Regions from separate parts of the Kocuria sp. ChxB genome, predicted to be linked through region 2. Evidence: riboswitches for the same ligand, from Rfam matches in the RefSeq annotation. Region 2 holds a riboswitch; each other region holds the start of a gene.
The links. A riboswitch is a leader RNA that binds a small molecule or an ion and turns the genes downstream of it on or off. The one in region 2 is predicted to bind S-adenosylmethionine.
Positions count from the first base shown of each region.

Region 1: linked by a shared signal. The riboswitch ahead of P8S73_RS08610 (methylenetetrahydrofolate reductase) and the one ahead of P8S73_RS09355 (hypothetical protein) in region 2 are both predicted to bind S-adenosylmethionine.
Region 3: linked by a shared signal. The riboswitch ahead of P8S73_RS11260 (MetQ/NlpA family ABC transporter substrate-binding protein) and the one ahead of P8S73_RS09355 (hypothetical protein) in region 2 are both predicted to bind S-adenosylmethionine.
Region 4: linked by a shared signal. The riboswitch ahead of P8S73_RS10860 (bifunctional o-acetylhomoserine/o-acetylserine sulfhydrylase) and the one ahead of P8S73_RS09355 (hypothetical protein) in region 2 are both predicted to bind S-adenosylmethionine.

Region 1 is NZ_CP121123.1:1,937,724-1,945,122, forward strand. It holds gene P8S73_RS08600 (DEAD/DEAH box helicase family protein) at 1-1,318, shown strand, start outside; gene metE (5-methyltetrahydropteroyltriglutamate--homocysteine S-methyltransferase) at 1,477-3,900, opposite strand; gene P8S73_RS08610 (methylenetetrahydrofolate reductase) at 4,099-5,307, opposite strand; SAM riboswitch class IV at 5,351-5,467, opposite strand; gene P8S73_RS08615 (ABC transporter ATP-binding protein) at 5,579-6,733, opposite strand; gene P8S73_RS08620 (ABC transporter substrate-binding protein) at 6,889-7,399, opposite strand, start outside.
Region 2 is NZ_CP121123.1:2,108,378-2,115,776, reverse strand. It holds gene P8S73_RS09365 (amidase) at 1-1,379, shown strand, start outside; gene pgm (phosphoglucomutase (alpha-D-glucose-1,6-bisphosphate-dependent)) at 1,653-3,287, shown strand; SAM riboswitch class IV at 3,436-3,551, shown strand; gene P8S73_RS09355 (hypothetical protein) at 3,563-3,925, shown strand; gene P8S73_RS09350 (YrhK family protein) at 4,091-4,408, shown strand; gene P8S73_RS09345 (lipid II:glycine glycyltransferase FemX) at 4,627-5,742, shown strand; gene P8S73_RS09340 (LTA synthase family protein) at 5,904-7,399, opposite strand, start outside.
Region 3 is NZ_CP121123.1:2,550,243-2,557,641, forward strand. It holds gene dxr (1-deoxy-D-xylulose-5-phosphate reductoisomerase) at 1-1,102, shown strand, start outside; SAM riboswitch class IV at 1,293-1,407, shown strand; gene P8S73_RS11260 (MetQ/NlpA family ABC transporter substrate-binding protein) at 1,499-2,380, shown strand; gene P8S73_RS11265 (methionine ABC transporter ATP-binding protein) at 2,377-3,429, shown strand; gene P8S73_RS11270 (methionine ABC transporter permease) at 3,429-4,085, shown strand; gene ispG (flavodoxin-dependent (E)-4-hydroxy-3-methylbut-2-enyl-diphosphate synthase) at 4,265-5,431, shown strand; gene P8S73_RS11280 (DUF4081 domain-containing GNAT family N-acetyltransferase) at 5,470-6,285, shown strand; gene P8S73_RS11285 (proline--tRNA ligase) at 6,385-7,399, shown strand, end outside.
Region 4 is NZ_CP121123.1:2,473,803-2,481,201, forward strand. It holds gene P8S73_RS10840 (hypothetical protein) at 1-11, shown strand, start outside; gene P8S73_RS10845 (S9 family peptidase) at 58-2,502, opposite strand; gene P8S73_RS10850 (CPBP family intramembrane glutamic endopeptidase) at 2,529-3,305, shown strand; gene P8S73_RS10855 (VOC family protein) at 3,344-3,982, opposite strand; SAM riboswitch class IV at 4,088-4,207, shown strand; gene P8S73_RS10860 (bifunctional o-acetylhomoserine/o-acetylserine sulfhydrylase) at 4,282-5,730, shown strand; gene P8S73_RS10865 (homoserine O-acetyltransferase) at 5,727-6,953, shown strand.

The DNA of each region.
Region 1 (7,399 bases), 170 kb from region 2:
GTTCTTCAAACCGGTGCGCTCCAAGACCAAGTTCTGGCAGATGATCGGCCGCGGCACCCGGCTGCGCCCGGACCTCTTCGGCCCGGGGCGGGACAAGGAGGACTTCCTGGTTTTCGACTGCTGCGGGAACCTGGACTTCTTCAACCAGGACCTTCCCGAACCCAAGGGCTCCGTGCCCAAGTCCCTGAGCCAGCGCATCGTGGAGCACCGCGTACGGATGATCTGCGGGATCGACTCGCAGGCCAAGCGCGACCACGCGGCCGGTGACCTGCGGCAGCTGCGGGAGGACACGGCGTCGTCGTTGCAGCGGTACGTGCTGGGCATGAACCGCGAGAACGTGCTGGTGCGCCCGCACCTGCGACTCGTGGAACGTTTTGGCCAGCCCGAGGCGTGGCAGACGCTGGACGAGTCCTCAGCCCAGGACGTCGTGGACAACCTCGCGGGGTTGCCGTCCAGCGAGCAGGACCCGGACGTGGACGCCAAGAGCTTCGACTTGCTGGTGCTGCGCTACCAGGTGGCCCTGCTGGACGGGGACGACGCCGCGGGGGAGAGCTACCGTGCCCGGATCCAGGAGATCGCGGAGCAGCTGCGCGGCAAGGACAAGATCCCGGCCGTCCAGAAGCAACTGGAGATCCTCGACGCCGCCGCCGGGGACGAGTGGTGGCAGGACGTCACCCTGCCCATGCTGGACGTGCTGCGCCAGCGTGTTCGCGGGCTGGTGGGGCTGATCGAGAAGACCCGGCGCAACCCCGTGTACACCGACTTCCAGGACACCCTGGAGGAGATCCGGGACGTGGAGCTGCAACCCCGTGCACCCGGCACGGACCTGGCCCGCTTCGAGCAGAAGGCCCGGGCGTTCCTCACCCAGCACATGGACCACGTGGCCATCGAGCGCCTGCGCCGCAACAAGCCGCTCACGGCGGCGGACCTGGCGAGCCTCGAGGAGATGATGATCGAGCACGGGGTGGGGGACCGGGACGCCCTGCGGGACGCCGCCGAGCGGAACCAGGGCATGGGCCTGCTCATCCGCAAGCTCGTGGGCATGGAACGGGTTGAGGTGTCCACGCTGTTCGCGGAGTACCTCAACGACTCCACCCACACCGTGGAGCAGATCCGGTTCATCGAACGGGTGATCGACGAGCTCACCCGCAACGGAGCCATGGAACCGGGGCGGCTCTACGAACCGCCCTTCACGGACATCGCCTGGTCCGGGCCGGAGGTCCTGTTCGAGGAGGAGGACGTGGATCGGATCATCGACCTCTCCACCCTGGTGCGCAGGCGAGCCGTCCCGGCGGAGGCACTGCCGCCCACGGGCTGACGGGTTGGCGGACCGACGGGCGCCGTGGTGTGCGGGCCGGCGGGAAGCGGACTCCACTGATTGTCACGGAGCCCCGAACATGCCGCCCCGCCCACGCTGTGCATACTGCGCGGCGCGGGCGGGGCGGGGCTGCGGCCCCGGAGCCCCCGTCTCCCGGCTCAGGCGACGCCCGATGAACTGAGGACGGGTCGCGCGCCGGCGCGGGCGGCGTCGTCGTCCTCCCGCTCGAGCTCCGTGCGCACGGACACCGCGGCGGCCACGAGGCGGTCGAGTGCTGCCTCCGTCTCGGGCCAGCCACGGGTCTTGAGCCCGCAGTCCGGGTTGACCCACACGCGCTCCGCGCCAATGGCGCGGGCGGCATGGCGCACCCTGCGAGCCACCTCCTCGAAGGAGGGCACGCGCGGGGAGTGGATGTCCCACACACCGGGTCCCACGTCCCTCGGGAAGTCCGCGGCGGCGAGACCGTCCACGATGCCCGAGCCGGAGCGGGAGGCTTCCAGCGTGGTGACGTCCGCGTCCAGACCCTCGATCGCATCCAGCACGGTCTCGAACTCGGAGTAGCAGAGGTGGGTGTGAATCTGCGTGTCCGCGGCGGCGGCGCCGGTGGCCAGTCGGAACGCGCCCACGGACCACTCCAGGTAGGCCGGACGGTCCGTCTCGCGCAGCGGCAGCAGCTCCCGCAGGGCGGGCTCGTCCACCTGCACCACGGCGGTGCCGGCGGCTTCGAGGTCGGTGATCTCGTCCCGCAGCGCCAGTGCCACCTGATCGGCCACCTCGGCCGCGGGGACGTCGTCGCGCACGAAGGACCACGCGAGAATCGTGACCGGACCCGTGAGCATGCCCTTCACCGGACGGTCGGTGAGCGACGCCGCGTAGCGCGTCCAGTCCACGGTGATGGGCACGCGCCGGGAGACGTCCCCGAACAGGATGGACGGGCGTGTGCACCGCGAGCCGTAGGACTGCACCCAGCCGTGGCGGGTGGTCGCGAAACCCTCCAGGGACTCCGCGAAGTACTGGACCATGTCGTTGCGCTCCGCTTCTCCGTGCACCAGCACGTCCAGCCCCAGCTCCTCCTGGGCGCGCACCGCGCGGGCGATCTCGGACCGGATGGCCTCCCAGTAGGCGGCGCCGTCCAGGCGACCCGCCCGGTGGGCGGCGCGGGCCGCCCGGATCTCGGCAGTCTGCGGGAAGGAGCCGATGGTCGTGGTGGGCAGCAGCGGCAGCCTCAGCCGCTCCTGCTGCGCCGCCCGGCGTTCGGCCGCTGAGGGGCGCCGTCGGTCCTCCGGGGAGACGGCCGCGGTGCGCTCGCGGATCTCGGGGCGGCGCGTCGCGGGGTGGGTGGCCCGGGCCTCGCGGATGCGGGTGTCGGTCTCCAGGGCCTCGCTGATCTCCTTCCAGCCGTGCTCGACGCCGCGCGCCAGCTCGACGACCTCGCTCACCTTCTGGTCCGCGAACGCCACCCAGCTGCGCACGTCCGGGTCCAGCCCGGTCTCCCGGGTGATGTCGTGCGGGACGTGCAGCAGCGGCGTCGCCGTGCCCACCGCCACGGGGCCGCGGGCCCCGGCACGCAACCGGTCCAGGGTGTCCGTGGCGCCCGCCAGGTTCGTGCGCCACACGGTGCGTCCGCCCACGACGCCGCCCACCACCGGCCGCTCGCCCCACGCCTCGAGCGCGGCCCGGGTGGGGACGGCCCCGCGGTCGAGGTCCACGGCGAGGGCGTCCACGCCCGTGCGGGCCAGCGCGAGGTGGGCGTCCTGCCCGGCGTCCCCGTAGCCCACGGTCACCAGCACCGAGGGGTGGTCCGACAGGGCGGTCAGCCGCGTGTACGCGGTGGTCACCGCGGAGAGGATCCGTTCGCGGGACGCACCCCAGCCGTCCGCGGCGAGGGCGGGCTCGTCCAGCTGCACCCACGGCACACCGGCCGCGTGCAGAGAGCTGAGGATCGAGACGTACTGGGCCAGGACGTCGTCGAGCCCTGCCAGGGGGTCCACCCGCGCGCCGTGGGCCGCGGGGGTCTCCGGGCGCGAGAGCAGCAGGAAGGTCACGGGACCCACCAGCACGGGGCGGGTCCGCACGCCGGTGCGCCGCAGGGTGTCCCGGTACCGGGAGACCAGGCTCTCCGGGTGCGCCCGCAGGGCGGTGCCCGGATCGAGCTCGGGGACGTAGTAGTGGTAGTTGGTGTCGAACCACTTGGTCAGCTCCAGCGGCTCCAGATCGTCCGTCCCCCGGGACAGGGCCGTGATCAGCTCGATCCCGCGCTCGGTGTCCGGCGCGGCGGGGAGGAGGCCCTCCGCCCGGAACCGGGCCGGCACGGCACCCAGGGCGAGCGCGGTGTCCAGGACGTGGTCCACGGCGAAGCCCTCGGAGGGCACGGCGGTGTCCTGCGTGAGCCCCAGTTCGCGCAGCCTGAGGGTCGTGCGCTCCCGGAGGTCGCCGAGAGTGTCCAGGACGGTCTGGGCCGGGTGCCGTGCGGGCTCCGCCCAGTAGGCCTCGAGGGCCCGCTTGAGTTCCCGGTCCGGGCCGATGCGCGGGTAGCCCAGGATCGTGGCGCTGGGCAGGGGGGTGGGATTCGTGACGGTCATGATCTCTCCTTGTAGGGGTTGGTGTGATGACGTGAAAAGGGTGTGAGGCAGCCGCGTCGCGGGTGGGCCGGCGACGGCGCTGTACGGGGTCACTGGGCGTGACGGGCGCGGCGGGCGTACCGGGGCACGTGCTCCAGCGCGCGTGGGCAGAGCCGCGCGTGCGGCTCTGCGGTGGGCGGTGCGCACGACGCCGCACGGTCAGGCCGCGGGGCTGCGGCCCCGGTACTCGCGGGCCGCATCCCGGACGCGCAGGTGCTCCAGGATGGTGAGCGCCGCGTCCGGGCGGTTGAACGTGTACAGGTGGAAGCCTGCGCAGCCCAGGTCCAGGAGGTCGTCGATCAGCGACAGCGTGGCCGCGGTGCCCCGGTGCCGCAGCTCCTCGGGGGAGCCCGAGGTGAGGAACCGGGTGAGCCGCTCGGGAACGGGCACTCCGGTGATCTCCGTCATCCGCTGCAACCGTTTCGGGTTGGTCAGGGGCATGAGACCCGCGACCACCGGGATGTGGATCCCCTCGGAGCGCGCCCGCTCCAGGAACGACGCGTAGTCCTCGGGCTCGTAGAGCACCTGCGTGATCGCGTAGTCCGCCCCGGCCTCCTGCTTCTCCCACAGGGACGCGAGATCCGCCTCGGGGTCACGCCCCCGGGCGGGGGACGGGTAGCACGCCACCGACACGGACAGCGGCCGCGTCCCGGGGCGGAACCCGTCCCCGAAACGACGCCGCTCGACGTCCCGGATGAGCCGCACCAGCTCCGAGGCCCGGCCGATCCCCCCGGGCGGGGTCCGCCACTGCCCGGCGCCCAGGGGCGGGTCCCCGCGCAGCGCGAGGAGGTCGCGGACGCCGTCGTCCAGCAGCTGCTCCACCGAACGCTCCAGCCCCGCGCGGTCGGTGCCACCGCACGTGAAGTGGGCCATCACGGGGGTCCTGGTGGTGCGGCGCAGATGGCGCAGCGCCTCGCGGGACACACCACGACCACCCGAGTGGCCGTGCGTGACGGAGAAGAAGTCGGGCCCGGCCTGGGCCATGGCGTCGATGCTGCGCCACACGGTGTCCGGGTCCGCGGTGGGGCGGGGCGGGAACACCTCGAAGGAGACGAGCGTGGAGCGCCGGGGGCGGCGCACCAGCCAGGACGTGCGCGCGGGCGGTTCGGCGCAGGACGGCTCGGACGAGTCCGGGCTGGGCGGTGGTGCGGCGGGTGCGCCCGCGCGGCAGGTGGCCGCCGTGGGAACGCCCCTGGGGTGGCTGGCACGTGCGGGATCGTGCTCGCCCGTCGAGGAGGTGGGGCTCGCGGGAGCGGCTGAGCCGGCGGGGTGGGCGCCTGACGTGGGAGCGGGCTCGTCCGTGGTGCGGGCCGCGGCCACGAGCTGCGGCCTGTCCTCGGCGCGGGCGGTCGGCGGTGTGACGGGCATATGAGAAAACCTCCGGCGGTAGGACGCCGGAGGTGGACCCCGTGCGCCGTACTTGCCAGCCACGCGGTTGCGCGGCGGCCGGATCGTCATCTGGGGCACCCCACTACAGCAGGAGGGTTGCCGCCCGGCCAGCCAGAGCTTTTCGCCGGGTCTCATGATCCTTTGGTGGGTGAGACGGTAGCACGAGGGCCCCGGGCCGTGGAAGGCGCCCGGTGCGGGCCGGTGCGGACCGGTGCGCCCCCGGGGCCGGACCCCGGGGACACACGTGTGGTCAGCGCCCGACCACGACCTCCAAGTTCTCACCGGAAGCCGGGTCGAAGAAGCACGTCTCGCGGGCGTTCGGCCGCACGTGGATCGTGGACCCCGCCTCCATCTGCAGAAACTTGTCCGCGCGGACGGTGGCGCGGTCCTTCTCCAGCCGCATGGCGCGGGCGTCCTCGGTCCCGGATTCCGGGGTGTCCGGCAGCACGCAGTGGATGAACGCCTCGGAGCCGAGCTTCTCCACCAGGTGGACCCGAAGGGGCAGCGCGGGGGTCCCCGGCGCGTCGCCCTCGCCCGTGATCTCCCACGACTCCGGACGGACACCCACGGTCACGGTGTCCCGCACGTGCGCCGAGAACTCGGCCGGCACGGGCACCCGCAGCCCGCTCGCGGCGTCGAGGACCGCGTGGCCGTCCCGGACGGGGACGTCGTGCACGATCGTCATGGCCGGCGACCCGATGAAACGGGCCACGAACACGTTCGCGGGGTGCTCGTAGAGGTGGATCGGATCGGCCACCTGCTGCAGCTGTCCGTCGCGCAGCACGGCCACGCGGTCGCCCATGGTCATGGCCTCGACCTGGTCGTGGGTCACGTAGATGGTGGTGACCCCCAGCTCCCGCTGGAGGTCCGCGATCTGGGCGCGGGTGGACACGCGCAGCGTGGCATCCAGGTTGGACAGCGGCTCGTCCATGCACCACACCTTGGGGTTGCGCACGATCGAGCGGCCCATGGCCACACGCTGCCGCTGGCCCCCGGACATGGCCGCGGGACGCTTGTCCATGAGGGGCCCGAGCTCCAGCATGGCGGCGGCGCGCTCCACCCGCTGCTCGATCTCGGCGCGGTCCAGCTTCTCGTTCTCCAGCGCGAAGGACATGTTCTGCCGCGCGGTCATGTTGGGGTACAGGGCGTAGGACTGGAACACCATGGCCACGTCCCGGTCGCGGGCCCGGGTGCCCGTGACGTCGCGGCCGTCGATGAACACGGCGCCCTCGTCCACGGGCTCGAGACCCGCGAGCATCCGCATGGCCGTGGACTTGCCGCTGCCGGAGGGACCCACCAGGACCAGGAGCTCACCGTCGCGGATGCTGAGATCGAGCTGGGACACCGCCGGGGGCTTGCCCGGGTCGAAGATGCGGGATGCGTGCTTGTACTCGACGGTGGCCATGGTGCTCCTCGGGCTCTCGGGTGGTGACGGTGGTGACGGAATCGATGCCCCGGCGTGACGGGCGGCTCGGGCTCGCCGTGGTGCTCAGTGGTGCGGGGGCCGTTCGGGGCGGGCCCCGGGTGGCGGCCCCGAGAGGAGCCGCCACCCGCGGAGGATCACAGCTTGGGCTTGATGTCCGAGTCGATGATCTTCTGGGTCTCGTCCTGCAGCTGCTGGAAGACCGTCTTGACGTCCTCGCCGCCAAAGGTGATGCGGTCCAGCGCGCCGCCGATCCGCTGACCGCCGCCGGAGACGAACACGCGGGCCGCGTCCTGCGGCTGGGTGTTCTCGTTCAGCTGCTTGATCGCGGTCATGGCGTTGGGGTTCTCGTCGAGGAACTTCTTCTCCTCGGGTTTGTCCATGGCGTCCTTGCGCACCGGCATGTAGCCGGTGGCCTGGGTGAACGTGATCGTGTTGTCGGTGTTCGTCATGAAGTCGATGAACTTGGCGGCGGTGAGCTTGCGCTCGTCGCTGATGCCGTTGGGGATCGCCAGGCCGGCGCCACCGGTGGCGCAGCCGGGCTTCGGGCCGGGCAGGTAGGTGGTGTAGAAGTCGAACGTGGCAGCCTCCTTGAGGCCACCCAGGGAGCCCGTGGACTCCAGCAGGGCGGCACCGTTGCCGATCCCG
Region 2 (7,399 bases):
CACCGGAATCCGAGCAGTCCGGCGGAGCCACCCGGCACGGCGGAACGCGTCCCTCCGCGGTCCCATCCCGGGGCCGCGCGGAAGCGGCCGTCCTGCGCGGCGTCCCCCTGTCCCTGAAGGACGGGCACGACGTCGCCGGGATGCCCACCTCCTGGGGCTCGCTGACCGCGCGCGGGGAGGACGGAAGCATCCCGCGGGCGGAACGCTCGGACGAGCTCGCCGCCACCCTGCAGGACAGCGGAGCCGTGCTGCTCGGCAAGACCCAGGTGCCCGAGTTCCTGCTCAACTGCTACTCCGAGAACCGGGCATACCCTCCAGCGCGCAACCCCTTTGCCCTGGACTGCTCGGCGGGCGGCTCCTCCGGTGGCCAGGCCGCCGCCGTGGCCGCCGGCATCCTCCCCGCGGCCATCGGCTCGGACGGCGGCGGTTCCGTGCGGATCCCCGCTGCGGCATGCGGGCTCATCGGGCTCAAACCGAACCGGGGCAGGGTGCCCAGCAGCGATGCGCTGTCCAACGTCGGGCAGCTGGGGGTCAACGGACCCATCACCCGCACCGCCGCGGACGCCGCCCTGCTCCTGGACGTGCTGTGTCACACACCGGGCCACGAGCGGATCGACCGGCCCGTGGTGGCCGCGCCCGAAGCGTCGTTCTCGCGGGTCGTGGAACGTGCTCGGCAGGGCGATGCGCCGTGGGGTGAGCGGTCCCTGCGCATCGGGGTGAGCACGGCCTCTCCGTTCGACGGCACGTACGAGATCACGGTGTCCCCCGAGGCACGGGCCGCGCTGGACGAGGGGATCCGCGCGCTCGGAGCACTGGGCCACACCGTGGAGGACGCGGACGTTCTCTACGACCCCTCCTACCCCGAGGCCTTCTCGCGGCTCTGGACCACGGCCATGGGTCAGCTGCCCCTCGATGGCACCGAGCACCTGCTCACCGGGCTGGCCCGCTCGTTCCGCGAGCGCGCCCTGTCCCGCAGCGCGGTGGAGCTCGCGGACGCCTTCGCCGTGCTGCGCGGGATCGAGGCGGACCTGATCCGCCAGTTCTCCCGGTTCGACATGATCCTCACGCCGGCCCTGGCCATGCCGCCACGGCCCGTGGGCTGGTTCCACGAGGGCTTCGACATCGCGGATCCGGCGGGCGCGGACCAGGACTACAGGCGCCAGTGCCAGTACACGCCGTGGACCTCGGTGGTGAACGTGATCGGGCTGCCCGCGATCACGGTGCCCACCACGTGGCGCACCCCCGAGACCGGCGAATACCCGGGTCCGGTGCCCATGGGCGTCCAGCTCGTGGGGCGCGCGTCCGGTGAGGCGCAGCTGCTCGCCCTGGCCGCCCAGCTGGACCCGCCCACCACGCCGCACGCGCACCTCGTCGCCTGAGCGCACCTGCCCACGGAGGGCCGCAGCCCGGTCCAGCGCCCCCCACCGGGCTGCTGACGGCCCACCGGTCCTGGGCTCCGCGGGCAGACCGACGGTTCGGCCCGGTCTGCGCAAGGGCTCGTGGAGTCCACGCCGCGCCGTCTCCCCGCGGGCAGCGGCGGTTCGGCGCGGGAGGTGGCCGCGCGGCGTCGTCGTCCGCCGGGGCAGGGCCGGGGCCCGAAACCGAGCGGCGCACGGCCTGACGGGGCGCGCTTTCGGGACTAGGTTGGTGGCATGACCAACCGTGCGGGCACCGTTGCCCAACCCAGTGACCTCGTGGACATCGACGACCTCGTGGCGGCGTACTTCGACCGCACGCCGGATGCCGGGAACCCGGACCAGCGGGTGGCGTTCGGAACCTCCGGGCACCGCGGTTCCTCGCTGAAGACCTCGTTCAACGAGGACCACATCGCCGCGATCACGCAGGCGATCGTGGAGTACCGCGCCGGGCAGGGCATCACCGGTCCGCTGTTCATGGGCAAGGACACCCACGCGCTGTCCGGGCCCGCGCAGGACACCGCGCTGCAGGTGCTCGCCGCCAACGGCGTGCGCACCCTGCTGGACTCCCGGGGCGGCTTCACCCCCACCCCGGCGCTGTCCCACGCGATCCTCACGTACAACGCGTCCGGGCCCAAGGACCGCGCGGACGGGATCGTGATCACCCCGTCCCACAACCCGCCCACGGACGGCGGCTTCAAGTACAACCCCCCGCACGGCGGCCCCGCGGACACGGACGCCACCGGATGGATCGCGGACCGCGCCAACGAGCTGATCGAGGCGGGCCTGGAGGGCGTGCGGCGCGTGTCCCTGGAGGAGGCGAAGGCCGCGGAGACCACCGGCACGTTCGACTTCCTGGACAGCTACGTGTCCGCGCTGCCGGAGATCATCGACCTGGACGCCATCAAGGCTGCGGGGGTGCGCATCGGTGCGGACCCCATGGGCTCGGCGTCGGTGGCGTACTGGCAGGAGATCGGCGAGCGCTTCGGGCTGAACCTGGAAGTGGTGAACCCCACCGTGGATCCGCAGTGGGCGTTCATGACCCTGGACTGGGACGAGAAGATCCGCATGGACTGCTCCTCCCCCTCGGCCATGGCCTCTCTGATCGGGGCCCGGGACAAGTACGACATCGCCACGGGCAACGACGCGGACAGCGACCGCCACGGCATCGTGACTCCGGATGCCGGGCTGATGAACCCCAACCACTACCTCGCGGTGGCCATCGACTACCTCTACCGCACGCGCGACGGCTGGCGCGGTGACGCCGGGGTGGGCAAGACCCTGGTGTCCTCCTCGATCATCGACCGCGTGGCGCAGTCCCTGGGTCGCCGCCTGGACGAGGTGCCCGTGGGCTTCAAGTGGTTCGTGCCGGGTCTGCTGGACGGCTCCATCGGCTTCGGCGGGGAGGAGTCCGCCGGTGCCTCGTTCCTGCGCCGGGACGGCTCCGTGTGGACCACGGACAAGGACGGCATCATCCTGGCGCTGCTCGCCGCGGAGATGACCGCCACCACCGGCACCACCCCCTCCCAGCGCTACCGGGAGCTCACGGAGCAGTTCGGGGATCCCGTGTACCAGCGCATCGACGCCCCGGCCAACCGCGAGCAGAAGGCGGCGCTGAAGAAGCTCTCCGCGGAGCAGGTCACCGCGGACACCCTGGCCGGTGAGCCCATCACCGCCAAGCTCACGGAGGCCCCCGGCAACGGTGCGGCGATCGGCGGGCTCAAGGTCACCACGGAGAACGCGTGGTTCGCGGCCCGGCCCTCCGGCACGGAGGACGTCTACAAGATCTACGCCGAGTCCTTCAAGGGTGAGGAGCACCTGAAGCAGGTGCAGCAGGAGGCCAAGGCTCTGGTGGACTCGGTCATCGGCTGAGTGCCGCGGTGCGGGCCGCCCGCACCGACCTGCTGCCCAGGGGCCGCCGAGCGGTACGGGGTTCTCCCGTGCTGCTCGGCGGCCCCTCGTTGTGCCCGGACGAAGGCCGCGCTTGTGCGTGTCGGAGCGCTGTGCTGAAATATTCCCGGATCAAGAAGCCCGACCATCAGCCCTCCGGCTGGTCGGCTGGCAACCGGTTGTTCGCACCCGGTGCCCCCGGAGGAAGATCCGCCGCCCGGCACCTGCCGCGCGGAAGTCTGCGAAAGGTCACCATCATGAGCAACTCCGCTCCCACTCCCGAACACCCCTGCGTCCACATGGACGGGGACTCCGCCTGCCGGAGCTACCACCCGGGGCACCACGCGCACTACATCCAGTCCCGCCTGGCCCTCGAGAACCAGGACCGGTGGGTCCGGGTGGAACTGGGCGCCCCGCGCGGGAACACGGTGCAGGCCACCTTCCCGGACGGCGGCACCCGGACCTGGTGGTGCCACGACCCCGCGCTGCTGGAGCGGTTCCACACGCTGCAGCACAGCGGGGCCGCGGCGTCGTTCGATCCTGGGACGTCACTCGCCACCGTGCCGACTTCACAGGGCAGGCTCGCCCTGCTGCACCCCGCGGTGGTCGACGGGCAGTGATGCCCTGGGCATGGGAAGGGGAGGACACCGGCGGCGAGCACGCCGCGTGCTGAGCCGCCGGCTCCTCCCGTAGGCTGGTCGGCCGGTGGTGCGCGCCGCAGGCGTGACCCACCGGCCGTTCCCGCCGGCCCGCCCGGTCTGCGCCTTCGTGAAAGGAACCGAGCAGTGACTCCCTCCGCCAGCGCCACCTCCGACTCCCTGTCCCGGGCCGCCAAGCCGATCGAGGTCCGTGTGGGGCACCGCGAGCTGGTCATCCGTGGCCGGTACGAGACCCTGTCGATCGTCAACGACATCCTGATCGGCCTGATCTTCCTGGTGGGTTCGATCCTCTTCTTCCAGGACGCCACCGTCTACGCCGGGACGTGGCTGTTCGTGCTGGGCAGCGCACTCATGCTGGTCCGACCCAGCATCCGGATCACCCGGCGGGTGCACCTGCAGCGCATCGCCCCGGAATCAGCACCGGAGGACTCGCACGACTTCTGACCCGCCGCGCGGACCCTCCCGGGATCCGAACGGCCGGCGGGGCGTGGCATAGACACGTTCCACGGGCTGCTGCCGCTGGACACGCCGCCGTCACATGGGAACACGCCGCACGGGTGATGTTGCGGGTCGGTGAGGTTGGCTATCTAATGAGGATCGACCCCCGCGACCCCAGGACGACCCTCGCAGCGGGGGCAGACACTCAAGGATGAGCACCCCGCATGAGGCACACCCACGCCCAACCGGACCCCCGCACACTTCTCGGCCCGTCCAGCGTGCTGCAGGCCGAGCCCTGGCAGCACTTCCAGGCCGGTCTCTCGCGACGCACTCACACTCTTGACGGGGCTGGGTGGCACGCCCTCGTCGTCGAGGAGCGCTCCCGGGCCGGGGTGGTCTGGTACACCCCGTACGGCCCGGTCCTGGCGCACCCCGAGCTTCTGCCGGGGGCGCTGCGCGAGCTGTGGTACGCCGCGCGTGATCACTCCGTGGCGTGGTTGCGGGTGGAGCCGCAGATGCCGTCCCCGGTGGGCACGGCCTTCGCGGCAGCCGTGCAGCGGCAGAACGCCACGGCACCGGCGATCGCCGCGGGTCTGCGCCGGCTCGGAGCACGGCCGTCCCCGCGGGACATCCAGCCCGCGTACACGCGCTGGGTGGATCTCACCCGCGAGCCGGAGCAGATCCTGGCCGCCATGACGGGCACCAACCGCAACCTGTGGCGGCGCCACCGGGACAAGGGCATCACCCTGGCCTCGGACTCCCACCCGGACGCCGCCGAGGCGGTGATCGAGCTGCAGCACCGCACCGCCGGGCGCAAGGGGTTCACGGCCCACAGCGAGGACTACCTCCGCACCGCCGCCCGCAGCCTGGGCGCCACGGGTAACTCCACGGCCTACACGAGCTCCGTGGACGGCACCGTGGTCAGCGCGCTGCTGACCTACGACTCCCCCACCACCCGGATCTTCGCCCACTCCGGCATGGACGCGAGCATGCGCAAGCTGCGCCCCAACCAGCCGCTCATCGCCCAGGCGCTGCTCGACGCCGCCGAGCAGGGTCTCGCGATCGGCGACCTCTTCGGGATTGCCCCGTTGAGCGATCCCACCCACCCGTGGACCGGGTTCAGCGCGTTCAAACGCTCCTTCGGCGGTGCGGACGTGGCCCTGGGCGGCACGTGGGACGTTCCCGTGAGCAGCCCCCGCTACACGGCCTACCGCGCCGCCCGCCGCGCCCGGGACGAGGCCGGCTCTGCGCGCACGCGCGCCCGGGAGACGACCGGCCGCATCCGTGCCGGGCTGGCCGGCGGGATGCATGCGGCGGAGGGGACACCCAGCGGGGCGTAGCCCCGCGAGCAGTGTCGTCCAGCGCCTCGGACCACGCGGCGGGCACCACGGGGTCCGCCCCGGGGACTCGCGTCCTGGCGGCGCTGTGCGGCTCTGCGCGGCGCTGTGCGGCCCGCGAGCCGGATCCCGCTGCCGGGCGCCCCTCCGGAGAGGTCAGGGGGTCATCCCACCGGGTTCTCGGGGTCCCACGCCCGGGAGTAGAAGTCCGCGGAGCGCGAGTCCAGCAGCTGCTGGTACTCCTCCGGGTCCATGGCCTGCGCCGAACCCTGGGGAGGCTCCTGCTGCCGGACGGACGTGCCGAGGCCCGCAGCGCCGTCGTGTACCGAGAGGCCCGCCGCCTCCAGGAGGGTGGGGTACATGGACAGCTGGTCCGCGCCGGCCCGCAGGGGCTGCCCGGCGGTCTCGCCCGGGATCCACACGCGGTTGAACACGGTGCGGTTGGGGTGGTGGTCCAGCTGCTCGTGGAAGGCGTCCCCCGCGCTCATGTGCTTGAGGTGGTCGCCCATGATCACCACGGACGTGTCCTCCAGGTAGCCCTGGGACTTCATGTGCTCCACGAACCCGGCCACCTGGGTCATGGAGCACGCGAACACGGAGGTCACCTGGTTCTGGGTGTCCACGTCGCACGAGTCGTAGACGTGGACGGGTTCGTGGGTGTCCAGGGTCAGCATGGACAGGTTGAACGGCTGGCCCGTGCGCTCGGACTCGGCGTGCAGACGGTCCACCTCGTCCTTGGCGTGGGCCATGAGCCGCTCGTCGCTCAGGCCCCAGTCGCTGCGGAAGTTCTCCGCGGGCTCGCCCGCCGCGCGCCAGTCCTCCAGACCCTTGTCCTCGGTGTAGCCGTGGCTTCGCAGGAACGTGTCCTTGCCCGCGAAGGAGGAGTTGGCCCCGCCCAGGAACGTGTTGGTGTACCCGTGGTTCTGCAGCACGTCCCCCAGGCAGGTCACGCCGCCCAGGTACTGCTCCTGCCCGGCGCCGATGTCGGCGGAGCCTGCGTCACCCGACTCCTTGAGCGGGATCCCGCACTGCGTGGAGGCGATCCCGGCCATGGTCCAGCCACCGCCCTCGTACTGCTGGAAGTCCTCGACGCTGCGCCACCCGTCCTCGGGCCGGGTGACGTCCTCGAGCGGAGCGAAGGCGTTCTTCTCGAACAGCTCGTCGTCCGCGAGCGTGGCCTCCCCGGACTCCAGGTAGATGACCACCATGTTCCGCTTGTCCGCGTCACTCGTGATGGTGGGCTGGACGTACTTGGAGCCGATGTCGTGCGGGGACTTCACGGCCTTCACGTACTGGGGCAGGTCCACCGCGGACGCGAAACTCGTGCTCCCGGCCACGAACACCGCCGCCACGGTCACGGCGGAGGCGGAGCGCACGACGCCGCGGGGCGGCCGGGTGCCGTGCTCGCGTCGTGCTCTGCGGAGCCACGCCCGACGCGCGAGGGCGATGCCCACGGTGACCAGGACGGGAAGTACCCCGATCACCAGCACGGAGATCCACACCACGGACCCGCCGCCACCGTCCGTCTGCACGGACATCAGGTTCATGCGCATCTGCCCCACCGAGATCTGGCCCCAGTAGTGCCGGATGATCCCGCCCGCCGCGAGCAGGGTGAGCCCCAGCCAGATCAGGCCGTAGCACAGCCCGCGGCCCGTCCAGC
Region 3 (7,399 bases), 440 kb from region 2:
CCTCGCCGCGGGAGCGGGCCACCTCGAGCTCCTCGCGCAGCAGGCGGTGGCCTTCAGCGTGGCGGCCGTCGCCACCAGCGGGTCCGCGCAGGACGCCGCCCGGTTGGGTGAGCTGATCGACGACGCCGCCCGGGCGGCACGCTCCCCGGCGCCGCGGCCCGAGATCCTCCACGGCCCCCGAGCCGCCGCACAGGTGGCCGCGTGGGAGGGCGCGGACGTGGTCCTCAACGGCATCACCGGAAGCATCGGTCTGGAACCCACGCTGGCGGCCCTGGAGGTCGGGCGCCCGGTGGCGCTCGCCAACAAGGAGTCGTTGATCGCGGGCGGTCCGCTGGTCACGGCGGCCGCCGCGGCCACGGGTCTCACGGATGCGCTGATCCCCGTGGACTCCGAGCACTCCGCGATCGCCCAGGCGCTGCGCTCCGGGACGGCCGGGGAGGTGGACCGTCTGGTGCTCACGGCGTCCGGGGGACCGTTCCGCGGCATGACCCGGGAGCAGCTGGCCCACGTGAGCCCCGAGCAGGCCCTGCGGCACCCCACCTGGGACATGGGTCCCATGGTCACCACGAATTCCGCGACCCTGGTCAACAAGGCCCTCGAGGTGCTCGAGGCGAGCCTGCTCTTCGACGTCCCGCTCGAGCGGATCGACGTGACGGTCCACCCCCAGTCCGTGGTGCACTCCATGGTCCAGTTCACGGACGGCTCCACTCTCGCGCAGGCCTCGCCGCCGGACATGCGGCTGCCGATCGCGCTGGGCATCGCGTGGCCCCACCGGGTCACGGGTGCGGCGGCCGCGTGCGACTGGACCCGCGCCGCCGAGTGGACCTTCGAGCCGCTGGACTCCGAGGCCTTCCCCGCCGTGGAGCTGATCAAGCACGCCGGGGGGCTCGGCGGCACGTGGCCCGCGGTGTTCAACGCCGCGAACGAGCAGGCGGTGCACGCGTTCCACCGCGGGGAGCTCGGATTCCTGCAGATCGTCGAGCTGGTCTCGCGCGTGGTCGACGAGCACGACGGCGTGCGCGAACCCCGCCTGGAGGACGTGCTCGAGGCGGAGACATGGGCCAGGGCGCGCGCGGACGAACGGATAGCGGGAGGTCGCTGAACCCGTCTGCCAGTCCGAACTCCCACTGCGGGCGTCGCCATGCCCGGGGGGCGCTCGAGGGGGGGGAGGAAGCCAGGCGTGGCCCCGGGGTGCACCGTGGCACGCGATGACGCCGTGCGGACGGGGGCGGCCCGGGCGGCGTCGTCCGGCGGTACGGGAACCTGTGAACACCGTGCTACAGTTCTGGGCGGATGACGAGATCCGGCGCGAAGCTCTGGCTGGCCGGACGGCAACCCTCTCCCGTAGCGGGGTGCCCCAGATGACCATCCGGCCGCGGTTCGAACAGATCACGGCAAGTGCGGTTTTCCCCGAATGGCACGTGTCTGATCATTGCCCTCATCCAGGTGGGACTGTTTGCTCCGCGCATCCGTATCCCGACCCTGGAAAGGCATCACCGTGCGAAGCAAGCGCCTGATCCCCGTTGTACTGGCCACCACCCTGGGCCTGACCCTCACCGCGTGCGGCGGCCCCGAGAACACCGATCCCATGGCCGACGGCAAGATCACCATCGGCATCGTGGGCGCCACCCCCGTCCAGGACGCTCTGAAGGACGTGGCGGCGCAGAACGACGTCACCGTGGAGTTCGTGGATTTCAGCGACTACAGCCAGCCGAACCCCGCCCTGAAGAGCGGGGACATCGACATGAACTGGTTCCAGCACATCGCCTACCTGGCGGACTACAACAACAACTCGGGTGACACGATCACCCCCGTGGGCTCCACGTCCATCTTCCCGCTGGGGCTGTACTCCAAGTCCGTGAAGTCCGTGGCCGACTTCAAGGACGGGGACGAGATCGCCGTTCCCAACGACTCCATCAACCTCTCCCGGGCGCTGAGCCTGCTGGAGCAGCAGGACCTGGTGACCTTCACCAAGGACACGATCGCCCCCACCGAGCAGGACGTGGACACCGAGAAGTCCAAGGTGAAGGTCCGTCCCGTCTCCGCGGAGCAGACCGTGCTGTCCATGGACTCCGTGGCCGCCTCCGTGGTGAACAACGACTTCCTGGACCGGGCTAACCTCGAACCGAAGAACGCGCTCGCCCAGGACGATCCCACGGCGGACAGCGCCAAGGTCTACGACAACCTCTTCGCCGCGACCGAGGCGAACGCGGACAACGAGACCCTCAAGAAGGTTGCGGGTTTCTACTACGACGACAAGGTGCAGGAGGCCGAGAAGCAGGAGACCAAGGGCACCGCGGTGCCCACCAGGGTGGACCAGCAAGAGCTCAAGGACCTGCTGTCCCGCTACTCCGAGGACCTCAAGGGGCAGAGCAAGTGAGCCCGGCGCCCGAGGCGCAGACACTGGTCAGCTTCCGGGACGTCAGCAAGGTCTTCGTGACCGGCTCCAAGCGCCGCACGCGCACGGTCACCGCCGTGGACTCCGTGGACCTGGACATTCGGCGCGGGGAGATCTTCGCCGTCATCGGCTACTCGGGTGCCGGCAAGTCCACGCTGGTGCGCCTGATCAACGGCCTGGAACCCATCACGTCCGGCAGCCTGCAGGTGGCCGGCCGCCAGGTGGACGGCCGCAGCGAGACCCAGCTGGCCCCGATCCGCCGGGACATCGGGATGATCTTCCAGCAGTTCAACCTGTTCACGTCCCGCACCGTGGCCGGCAACATCGAGTTCCCGCTCAAGCGCGCCGGGTGGAAGCCGGAGGACCGCAGGGCGCGGGTGGCAGAGCTGCTCGAGTTCGTGGGTCTCACCGAGCGCGCCGGCAACTACCCCGAGCAGCTCTCGGGCGGCCAGAAGCAGCGGGTGGGCATCGCGCGAGCGCTCGCCACGAACCCCGAGCTGCTGCTCGCGGACGAGTCCACGTCCGCGCTGGACCCGGAGACCACGCAGGAGGTCCTGAGCCTGCTGCGACGCGTCAACCGCGAGCTGGGGATCACGATCGTGCTGATCACCCACGAGATGGACGTGGTGCGCGCCGTCGCCGACCGTGTGGCGGTCATGGACTCCGGGCGGGTCGTGGAGACCGGGACCACCGCGGAGCTCTTTGCGCACCCGAGGGCGGAGACCACCCGCAAGTTCGTGTCCTCCGTGATGCGCACCGTGCCGCGGGAGGACGAGCTCGCCAAGCTCCGGTCCGAGCATCCGGGCCGGCTCGTGCTCGTGGACGTCACCGACCGCAACAGGATCGGCTCGGTGCTCTCCGACGCCGCGCGGGACGGCGTGGCCTTCGAGATCGCGTTCGGCGGGATCTCCATCCTGCAGTCACACACGTTCGGGACGCTCACGCTGTCCCTCGACGGGCCCGACGACGCCGTGTCACGGGCCATCGAGGCCCTGCGGGCGGTCACCACGGTCCAGGAGGTGTCCGAGTAATGGACTGGTCCACTCTCGGCCCGCAGTTGCTGCAGGCAACCGGGCAGACGCTCTACATGGTCTCGGTGACCCTGGTCCTCGCGGGGCTCCTGGGTCTCGCGGTGGGCGTGGGGCTCTACGTGACCCGCCGGGGCAACATCCTGGCGAACAGCGCGGTGTTCACCGTGCTCAACCTGCTGGTGAACTTTGTACGACCCATCCCGTTCATCATCCTGCTCGCGGCGCTGGGGCAGGTCACGGAGTCCGTGGTGGGCACCCGGCTGGGGCCCAACGCCGCGATCTTCGCCATGACCATCGGCGCCACGTTCGCCGTGGCGAGGATCGTGGAGCAGAACCTCATGACCGTGGACCCGGGGGTCGTGGAGGCCGCCCGGTCCATGGGGGTCTCGCGGTGGAAGATCATCACCACGGTGGTGCTCCCCGAGGCGCTCGGCCCCCTGGTGCTGGGCTACACCTTCCTGGTCATCGGCATCACGGACATGTCCGCGATGGCGGGGGCGATCGGTGCTGGCGGTCTGGGCGACTTCGCCTTGCGGCTGGGCTACCAGCGCTTCAACGACCAGGTCACGTGGGCCGCGGTGATCGTGATCATCATCCTGGTCCAGCTCGTGCAGTTCTTCGGCAACTGGCTCGCGCGCAAGATCATGCGCCGCTGACCTCCCCGCCCAGGCTCGACGCCGCCCCCGGCCACGCACGCGCGCGGCCGGGGGCGGCGTCGTTGTCTCCGGGACTGGTGGGCGTCAGCCACGTCGGAGGAGTGGGGCACAATGGGGGGAGCAACGTTCGCGGGGCGCGCGTCTCGGGCCCCGCAGGTCGATTCCCCTGGAGGAAACACGTGACGTCGGTCAATCTCGGCATGCCCGCAGCGCCCCAGCCCGTTCTGTCCCCGCGGCGCAAGACCCGCCAGATCCGGGTGGGATCCGTGGGAGTGGGCTCGGAGTCGCCCATCAGCGTGCAGTCGATGACCACCACCCCCACCACCAACATCAACGCCACGCTGCAGCAGATCGCGGAGCTCAACGCCGCCGGCTGCGACATCGTGCGCGTGGCGTGCCCGTCCCAGGACGACGCCGACGCCCTGCCCATCATCGCCAAGAAGTCCCCGATCCCCGTGATCGCGGACATCCACTTCCAGCCCAAGTACGTCTACGCCGCGATTGACGCCGGGTGCGCCGGTGTCCGCGTGAACCCGGGCAACATCCGCAAGTTCGACGACCAGATCGAGGGCATCTCCCGCGCCGCGGAGGCGGCCGGGGTGTCCATCCGGATCGGTGTGAACGCGGGCTCCCTGGACAAGCGGCTGCTGGAGAAGTACGGCAAGGCCACCCCCGAGGCGCTCATGGAGTCCGCGGTGTGGGAGGCCTCCCTGTTCGAGCAGCACGACTTCCACGACTTCAAGATCTCCGTGAAGCACAACGACCCCGTGACCATGGTCCGGGCCTACCAGCTGCTGGCCGAGCGCGGGGACTGGCCCCTGCACCTGGGCGTCACGGAGGCCGGTCCGGCGCTGCAGGGCACCGTGAAGTCCGCCACGGCGTTCGGCATCCTGCTCTCGCAGGGCATCGGGGACACCATCCGCGTGTCCCTGTCCGCCCCTCCCGTGGAGGAGGTCAAGGTGGGCAACCAGATCCTGCAGTCCCTCGGACTGCGCCCGCGCAAGCTGGAGATCGTCTCGTGCCCGTCCTGCGGGCGTGCGCAGGTGGACGTGTACAAGCTCGCGGAGGAGGTCAACGAGGGGCTCGCGCACCTCACCGTGCCGTTGCGCGTGGCCGTGATGGGCTGCGTGGTGAACGGACCGGGCGAGGCCCGCGAGGCGGACCTCGGGGTGGCCTCGGGCAACGGCAAGGGCCAGATCTTCGTCAAGGGCGAGGTCATCAAGACCGTTCCCGAGGACCAGATCGTGGAGACCCTGCTGGCCCAGGCCAACGAGATGGCCGAGAGCATGGAGCTGGACGAGAACGGCCAGCCCGTGGAGGGCTCCCCGGTCGTGACCGCCGGGTGATCCGGCGTCGGGGCGCGCGGGCGCTCGCACCCGCCGCCGTGGACCCCGCGGCACTGGACCGGCTTCTCGCGCAGGACCCGGTGGCCTCCGTGTTCGTGGCGTCGCACGTGCAGCGGGTTCGTGCCTCCGGGGCCCGCCGCCCGCCGGTGTACGGGGTGGCCGCACCCTCGGGGGAACTCGTGGGGGCGTGCTGGGCCGGGACCAACGTGGTCCCCGTGGTGCTGGACGAGCGGGGAACGGACCTCGTGGCGGACGCCCTGGCCCGCGGCGGGCCCCGCTTCGCCTCGTTCTTCGGCCCGGCAGAGCCGGTGCTCGGGCTGTGGGAGCGGCTGCGTGACTCGTGGCCCGCGCCGTTCGACGTGCGTCCGGTGCAGCCCCTGCTGGTCATGGACCGAGACCCCGACCCCCGCCTGCTCGCCGGCCCCGCGAGTTCCGTGCACTGGGGGAGCGAGGCGGACCTCGAGCGGGTGCTCCCCGCGGCGGCCGCCATGTTCACCGAGGAGGTCGGCTACTCGCCCCTGGGCAGTGGCGCCCACGGCTACCGGGAGCGGATCCGGTCCCTGCTGCGCGACGGTCGCACCGCGGTGCTCACCGACCACCGCGGTGACGTGGTGTTCAAGGCCGACATCGGCTCCCTGCACGGCGGGGTGTGCCAGATCCAGGGGGTGTGGGTGGCCCCCGAGCACCGGGGCAAGGGCCTCGCCGTCCCCTGCATGGCCGCGACCGTGGCCCTGGCCCGGCGGCAGGCCCCGACCGTGAGCCTCTACGTCAACGACTACAACGCCCCCGCGCTGGCCACCTACCGCCGGGTGGGCTTCCACCGTCACGGGGATTTCGCCACCGTGCTCCTGTGAGCACGGCGGGGCTGACCCCCGGGACGCGTCACAGCGATAGACTCGCCGCAGACATCAGCAGCTTCGATCGGCCCGGTCACGGGCGGTTAGGACCTATTCGTGCCGCTTCGCCTCAGTTCCCTGTTCCTGCGCACCCTGCGTGAAGATCCGGTGGACGCCGACGTCGACAGCCACAAGCTGCTCGTGCGCGCCGGCTACATCCGCCGCGCCGCCCCCGGCATCTACACGTGGCTGCCCCTGGGCCTGGCCGTGCTGCGCAGGGTCGAGAACATCGTCCGCGAGGAGATGGACGCGATCGGCGCCCAGGAGGTCCACTTCCCGGCGCTGCTGCCGCGTGAGCCGTACGAGGCCACCAACCGCTGGACCGAGTACGGCGAGAACCTCTTCCGGCTGCAGGACCGCAAGGGCGCGGACTACCTCCTGGCGCCCACGCACGAGGAGATGTTCACGCTGCTGGTCAAGGACATGTACTCGTCCTACAAGGACCTGCCCGCGATGCTCTACCAGATCCAGACCAAGTACCGTGACGAGGCCCGTCCCCGCGCCGGTCTGCTGCGCGGGCGCGAGTTCATCATGAAGGACTCCTACTCCTTCGACGTGGACGACGCCGGGCTGGACGAGTCCTACGCCAAGCACCGGGCGGCCTACGTGCGGATCTTCGAGCGGCTCGGGCTGCCCGTGGTGGCGGTCTCCGCCACCTCCGGTGCCATGGGTGGCTCGCGCTCCGAGGAGTTCATGCACCCCTCGGCGGTCGGCGAGGACACCTTCGTCCGATCCGCTGGCGGGTACGCCGCGAACGTGGAGGCCGTGACCACCGTCGTCCCGGAGCCCGTGGACTACGCGGACGCGCCGCCCGCACAGGTGCACCGCACGCCGGACAGCCCCACGATCGAGACCCTCGTGGCCCGTTCCAACGAGCTGCACCCCCGCGAGGGCGAGCCCTGGACCGCGGCGGACACACTCAAGAACGTGGTGCTCGCCGTCTCCCTGCCGGAGGGCCGCAGGCAGCTCGTGGCCGTGGGCATTCCCGGGGACCGGGACATCGACCTCAAGCGGGTGGAGGCCGGCATCGGCGAGGCCCTCGGCGAGGGCGGTGAGCTGGAGGTCGCGGCCG
Region 4 (7,399 bases), 370 kb from region 2:
ACTACCAGTAGTGCGGGGCGCTGACGGCCCCATCCCCGGGGGGTCCTGAGACCCCTGTCAGCCCGCAACCCCGAGCTGCCGCGCGAGCCACGCGTACTCCCACGCGGTGTCCTTCCACTGCGCGTACCGCCCGGACGCGCCACCGTGGCCGCCGGCCATCTCGCAGCGCAGCAGCACGGTCTCCGGGTGCGCCACGCGGGTGCGCAGCTCGGCCACCCACTTGGCGGGCTCCACGTAGAGCACGCGGGTGTCGTTGAGGCTCGTGACCGCGAGGATCGGCGGGTAGTCGGCGTCCCGCACGTTCTCGTAGGGGGAGTAGGAGCGCATGTACTCGTAGACCTCCGCGGACTCCACGGGGTTGCCCCACTCCTCCCACTCCAGGGCGGTGAGCGGCAGCTCGGGCATCAGCATGGAGGTCAGGGCGTCCACGAACGGCACCGCGGCCAGCCCGCCGCAGTACAGCTCGGGGGCCAGGTTCAGCACTGCGCCCGCGAGCAGACCGCCCGCCGAGCCGCCCATCAGCGCGATCCGCCGCGCATCCACGTCCGGGCGCGCGGCCAGGTGCCGGGTCACGGCCACGAAGTCCGTGAACGTGTTGGTCTTGGTGTTCTTCTTGCCGTTCTCGTACCACGCGCGCCCCAGCTCACCGCCACCGCGCACGTGCGCCACGGCCCAGATCACCCCACGGTCCAGCAGGGACAGCCGCGAGATGGAGAACGCCGGGTCCGTGCTGATCTCGTAGGAGCCGTACGCGTACTGCAGCACCGGCGCGGGCACGGCGGGGTCCAGGTCCGCGCGGCGGATCAGGCTTACGGGAATCCGCGTGCCGTCCTCGGCGACCGCCCAGTCCCGCTCCACCGTGTAGTCCTCGCTGCGGTACCCGCCCAGCACGGTGGCCTCGCGCCGCAGCACGGGCTCGCCCACGCCGAACTCGTCCAGCGCACCGGCCCCGGGTTTGCCCGTGGGGATGTCGTACACGCGCGGCGGCGTCACGAAGGACGTGTAGGACACCCGCACCACCGGGTTCTCGTACTCCGCGGAGAGCACACCGGTGCTGCTGAGATCCTCGTCGAACGCGGCCTCGGTCCCGGCCAGCAGCCCGGCTTCCGCCGTCGAGCCGGTGCTCGCAGACGACGACGCCGCACCGCCCGCCCGCGCGTCCGTTCCGTCGTGCGCCGCCCCGGCCACCAGCGGCTCCAGGGTGGTGCGGGGGATCAGGCGCACCCGGGGCGTGGTGTTCTCACGCAGGGCCACCACCAGGTGGGTGGCCGTGGGGATGCCGGACTCCACGCGCACGGTGTCCGAGGCCGGGACCACGTCCACCAGGTCCACCTCCGTGAGGCTCCGCCCGGCGTGCTCCAGCGGCATGAGGCTGACGCGCCCGTTCGGGGCGTGCGCGTCGTGGGAGAGCAGCAGGACATCGGTGCCGGCCACCGTGATGGGTTCCACCTCGTAGAGCACCCGCTCGTCTCGCGAGAGCACGACCCGCCACGGCAGGTCCGCGGGGGTCTCTGCGCGTGCCTTCTTCGTGCCATCACCGTGACCGGGCGCCGTTCCCGTGCACTCGTCGGGCGCGTCCCGGTACGCGGTGGAGGGGGCCGCCCCGGAGGACGGGCCGTGGGAACCCAGCGCGGCGGCGTCGTGCTCCGGGGCGTGTGAACCCGGCGCGGCGGCGTCGTCCGCGGTAAGCGCGCTCAGGCGCAGGATGCGGTACTCGCTGTACTCCGAGCAGGACGAGGAGAGCATGAGCCACTGCTTGTCAGCGGAGAGCTCGGCGCCGAGCCAGAGCCCCGGATCGTCCTCCTGGAACAGCAGCTGGTCCTGCGCCACGTCCGTGCCGATTACGTGCCGGTACACGCGGTACGGACGCCAGGACTCGTCCACCACGGTGTAGACCACCTGGGCCGCGTCCGGGGTGAGGAACGCGCCGTAGGAGGTCTGGGGGATCCGGTCCGCGAGCAGCTCTCCGGTGGCGAGGTCCTTGACGTGGACGGTGAACCGCTCGTCCCCGGCCGTGTCCTCGGACCAGGCCAGGCGGGAGCCGTCTTCCGCGACGCTGAACGCCCCCAGGGCGTAGAACTCGTGCTCCTGGGATGCGGCGTTCGCGTCCAGGAGGGTCTGCTCGCCGTGCAGGGGCGTCCCGGGCTCCACGGCGGGCGGGGTCCAGTCCGCGGTGTCCGCCACGGGAACCCGGCAGAACACCTGGTGCGCGCCGCCCTCCACGGTGCGGGCGAAGTACCACCAGTCCCCGTGGCGGCTGGGGACCGAGAGGTCCGTCTCCTGCGTGCGGTCCTTGATCTCCGTGTAGATGCGCTCCCGCAGCGGGGCGAGGTCTGCAGTGACCGCCTCCGCGTAGGCGTTCTCGGCGTCCAGGTGCGCCCGGACCTCGGGGGAGTCCTTCTCCCGCAGCCACTCGTAGGGGTCGGAGAACGTGTGACCGTGGAACGTGCGCTCCACGGGACGGCGGGGTGCCACGGGGAAGGTCTGCTGCTCGGAAGTCATGCGCCCCAGTCTAGGGACGCGGCAGAATGAGCCGCGTGCAGACCACTCCTACCTCCACTTCGCCGAGCGTGCCGCGCGCCGACCTCCGCATGCAGATCCTGCTGGTGCTCGGGGTGTCCCTGGGCGCTTCCGCGGTGTACTCGGTGCTGGACCTCGTGGAGATGGCGGTGCAGTCCTCGATCGCGGAGAGCTCCACCACGCTCAACCAGCCCCTCAGCCCGGTTCCGGTGATCGACGCGCTGCGGCGCCTCACCAGCATCTGCTTCGCAATCGTGCCCGTGGTGCTCGCCCTGTGGTTCCTGGCGGGAACCACCTCCCGCATCCCCGCGGTCCTGCGCGGCATCGGTGCGGACGCGCGCCGCCCGGGGCACGACGCCGCCCGGGGCCTCGCGCTGTTCGCCGTGATGGGCGGTGGGACCCTCGTGCTCTACCAGGCCGGGCGGGCGCTCGGGATCACGGCGGAGATCACCACGTCCACCCTGGAGAACACGTGGTGGACGGTTCCGCTGCTGCTGCTCACCGCCCTGCGGCACGCGCTCGTGGAGGAGATCATCGTGGTGGCGTTCCTCGCGGACCGGATGCGGCGGCTGGGGCGCTCGTGGTGGACGGTGGCGATCGTGTCCTCGGTGCTGCGGGCGAGCTACCACCTGTACCAGGGGGTGGGACCGGCGCTGGGCAACCTGGTCATGGGGCTCGTGTTCGTGTGGTGCTACCGCCGGTACGGGCGGGTGATGCCGCTGCTCGTGGCGCACTTCCTGCTGGACGCAGTCGGCTTCCTCGCACCGCAGCTCCTGGCGGGCTGAGCGCCCGGGTGGGTGGCGGCGTCGTCCCCCCCGGGGGATCAGATGGTGACGGGCCCGTCCGGCGTGCCGAAGGTGACCGCCATGAGACCGGGGGTGCCGTGGGGAGCGGACCACGTGACGTCCACTGAGCGCAGGACGTCCTCCACGGGACCGCCGAGCCAGTCCGTGACGCGCTCGGGGGAGCCGGCGATCTCCATGCCGGTCAACCGGACGTCCGTGAGGCGCGCCTGGGAGGGATGCATCTCGTCCGCAGAGTCGAAGTGGATCATGAACGGCAGCTGCGGATCCGCAATCAGGCCCTTGACGCCGATCTGGTGCCAGTCCAGTCGGCGGCCGTCCGGGAAGATGCGCCCGCCCGGCACGGAGGGGCGGCCCAGCTTCTGCTCGAACGGGGCGAGGTCCGGGACCTCCACGACCCACCCGAGCCAGCCGCCGCCGGCCTCCGAACGGGCGCGGACGGCCTGGCCGAACGGCGCCTTGTCCGCGGCGGGGTGCTCCAGCACGGTCACGACCTCCACGTACTGGTGGTCCGTGAGCGGCAGGATCATGTTCTGCGTGCCGAACCGGGGGTGCACGCCGCCCTTCACGGGCTCGATTCCCAGGCGGTCCGCGATCCGCTCGGTGGTGGCCTCCAGCCCGTCCGGCTGCGCTGCGAAGGAAACGTGGTCCAGCTTCATGCAGTCATGGTGGCACCCGTCACACGGGGGTCCAAATCGGCGGGTGCAACACTGCGGACACCGAACTTGACGCGGCAGCCCCCGGGTTCGCACACTTGAGGTCTAGGTCACGAGAGTCAGCGCCAAGCCCCAGCTTGCTGACCGGCAACCCTCCCTACCGCGGCGGGGTGCCCTGGGTGAAGACCTGGCCGGGACGTCGTCCGACGTCCACGGCAAGCGCGGGCCACCGGTCGCCCGTTCGTGCGGGCACCGTGCGGACGGTCGCCTGGCCCCTGATCCTTCCGAGAAGGAGCACGGCCATGAGCACTGCACCCACCCCCGACAACCCCCAGGACTGGGCCTTCGAGACCCGCCAGATCCACGCGGGCCAGAACCCGGACCCCGTGACGGGTTCGCGGGCCCTGCCGATCCACCAGACCTCGTCCTTCGTGTTCCCGGACGCGGACACGGCCGCGGCGCGCTTCGCGCTCGCGGACATGGGCCCCATCTACTCCCGCCTGACCAACCCCACCACCGAGGTGGTGGAGAAGCGCCTCGCGTCCCTGGAGGGCGGCGTCGGAGCGCTGATGGTCTCCTCCGGGCAGGCCGCCGCCACCCTCGCGGTGCTCAACCTGGGCGGGGCGGGCACCCACGTGGTGGCCAGCCCGTCCCTCTACGGCGGCTCGTACAACCTGTTGAAGCACACGCTGCCGCGCCTGGGCGTGGAGACTACCTTCGTGGCGGACCCGGACGACCCCCAGCAGTGGCGGGACGCCGTGCGCCCCACCACCGTGGCGTTCTTCGGGGAGATGATCCCCAACCCTCGCAACGACATCCTGGACGTGCAGACCGTTGCCGGGATCGCCCACGAGGCCGGGGTGCCGCTGATCGTGGACAACACCGTGGCCACCCCGTACCTGGTGCGGCCCATCGAGTGGGGCGCGGACATCGTGCTGCACTCGGGCACCAAGTTCCTGGGTGGTCACGGCACCGCGATCGGCGGGTTCATCGTGGACGCCGGACGCTTCGACTACGGCGCGGACCCGGAGCGGTTCCCCGGCTTCAACCAGCCGGACCCCACGTACAACGGCCTGGTGTACGCGCGGGACCTGGGGGAGGGTGGCGCGTTCGGCGTGAACCTCTCCTACGTGCTCAAGGCCCGCGTGCAGCTGCTGCGTGACCTGGGCACGTCCATCTCCCCGTTCAACGCGTTCCTCATCGAGCAGGGGATCGAGACCCTGTCCCTGCGGGTGGAACGCCACGTGGCCAACGCCCAGCGGGTGGCCAAGTGGCTCGAGTCCCGCCCCGAGGTGCGCTCGGTGTCCTACGCGGGTCTGCCGTCCTCGCCGTGGCACGAGCGGGCGCGGAAGTACGCACCGCGCGGGGCGGGTTCCGTCCTCGGCTTCGTGCTGGAGGGCGGCAAGGAGGCGGGGATCGCGTTCGTGGACGCGCTGAGCCTGCACTCCCACGTGGCGAACATCGGGGACGTGCGGTCCCTGGTGATCCACCCGGCGTCGACGACGCACGCGCAGCTCTCCGAGGACGAGCAGCTCGCGGCGGGCGTGGAGCCAGGCTTCGTTCGGCTCTCGGTGGGCACCGAGGGGATCGAGGACATCCTCGCGGACCTCGAGGCGGGCTTCGCGGCCCTGGCTGCCACGGAGTCGACCTCGCCCACCCGGACGGAGTCGGTCGTGGACCCCGGCGCGGACGGCGGCCCGGCGGCGTCGTCGACGGCGCGTGCGGACGCAGCCGCCGAGCCTGCGGCATGACCGTGGTGCAGACGGCCCCGGCGGTGCGCCGGGACGGTGTGGTGCGAGCCGCGGAGATCGGAGAGCTCACCCTCGAGTCCGGGTTCCGGCTGCCGGACGTGCGCCTGGCCTACGAAACGTGGGGTGAGCTGGCCCCGGACGGGTCCAACGCGGTGCTGGTGGAGCACGCGCTCACGGGTGACTCGCACGCGGCGCGCGGCACGGCCGTGGGCTACGGCGACACAGCGCCCTTCGACATGGACGGGCATCGTGTCGCGGCGGACACCGGCGGCTGGTGGGACGGGCTCATCGGACCGGGAGCGGCCATCGACACCACCCGCTGGTTCGTGGTGTGCGCGAACATCCTGGGCGGCTGCCACGGCAGCACCGGCCCGGCGAGCCTCGCGCCGGACGCCGCACCGTGGGGCTCGCGCTTCCCACGCATCACCGTGCGGGACACCGTGGCCGCGGAGGCGCGGCTCGCGGACCGACTCGGGATCCGGCGGTGGCGGCTCGTGGTGGGCGGTTCGATGGGCGGTGCCCGCGCGCTGGAGTGGGCGGTGTGCCACCCGGAGCGGGTGGCGGCGTGCGCGGTGATCGCCGCGAACGCCCGGGTCAGTGCCGAGCAGCTCGCGTGGGGCCGCACCCAGGCGCTCGCCATCCGCCAGGACCCCCGGTTCCGCCACGGCGACTACTACGCGGGCCCGCACCCCGTGGAGGGGCTCGGCCTGGCACGGCGGATCGCGCACATCACCTACCGCAGCGCGCACGAGCTCGCGGTGCGCTTCGGTCGGGAGGCCCAGGACGGAAGCGCGTCGGGGGACGACGCCGGGATCGCGGACGCCACCGGTCCCCGGGGCGGCTGGGGCGCTGCTCGCCCGCACCGCACCGTGGACCGGGGGCGCTACCGGGTGGAGAGCTACCTGGACCACCAGGCGCTCAAGCTGGTGGCCCGTTTCGACGCGAACGCGTACCTCAGCGTCAACGAGACGCTGATGTCGCACGACGTCGCCCGCGGCCGCGGCAGCCTCCGGCAGGCCCTCGCGCGCACCCGGTGCGAGTGGCTCGTGGCGGCGGTGGACTCGGACCGGCTGTTCCCGCCCGAGGAGTCTGCGGAGCTCGCGGCCGCTCTGCCCGGTGAGCACGAGGTGCACACCATCACCTCACCGAGCGGGCACGACGGCTTCCTGCTGGAGACCCCGCAGGTGGGGCGGCTGCTGCGGGCCACGGTGCTGGGGGACTGACCGCGCGGGTACGGCTACTTGCTGCGGCTGACCAGGACGACGGCGCCCGCACCCCCGAAAGGTGGGTTCTAGCGATCCCCGCAACACCCTGAATTTCAGGGAGTTGCGGGGATCGTGTTGTCAGATGAGTTGAAGGTGGCGTTTTTCCAGGCGCTGGAACGTGGGGATGGCAGCATCACAGTGGCTGCTCGCGATGTTGGTGTGAACCGGAATACCGCATACGGCTGGGCACGTAAAGCAGGGATCCGTGGTCGCGGGATCCCCAGCACCGGGCCGCACCCGCGGAAGGACGAGTACTTTCAGCTCAGGGCCGGAGGCCTCTCGCGGCGTGAAGCGGTAGCCATCGTCGGAGTCCATGAGCGCACCGCGCAGGAATGGGACCGCGGCATCAAACACACGGGCCATGTCCGCATCTATCCAGATGGCCGCCGGGTGGACTACAACAC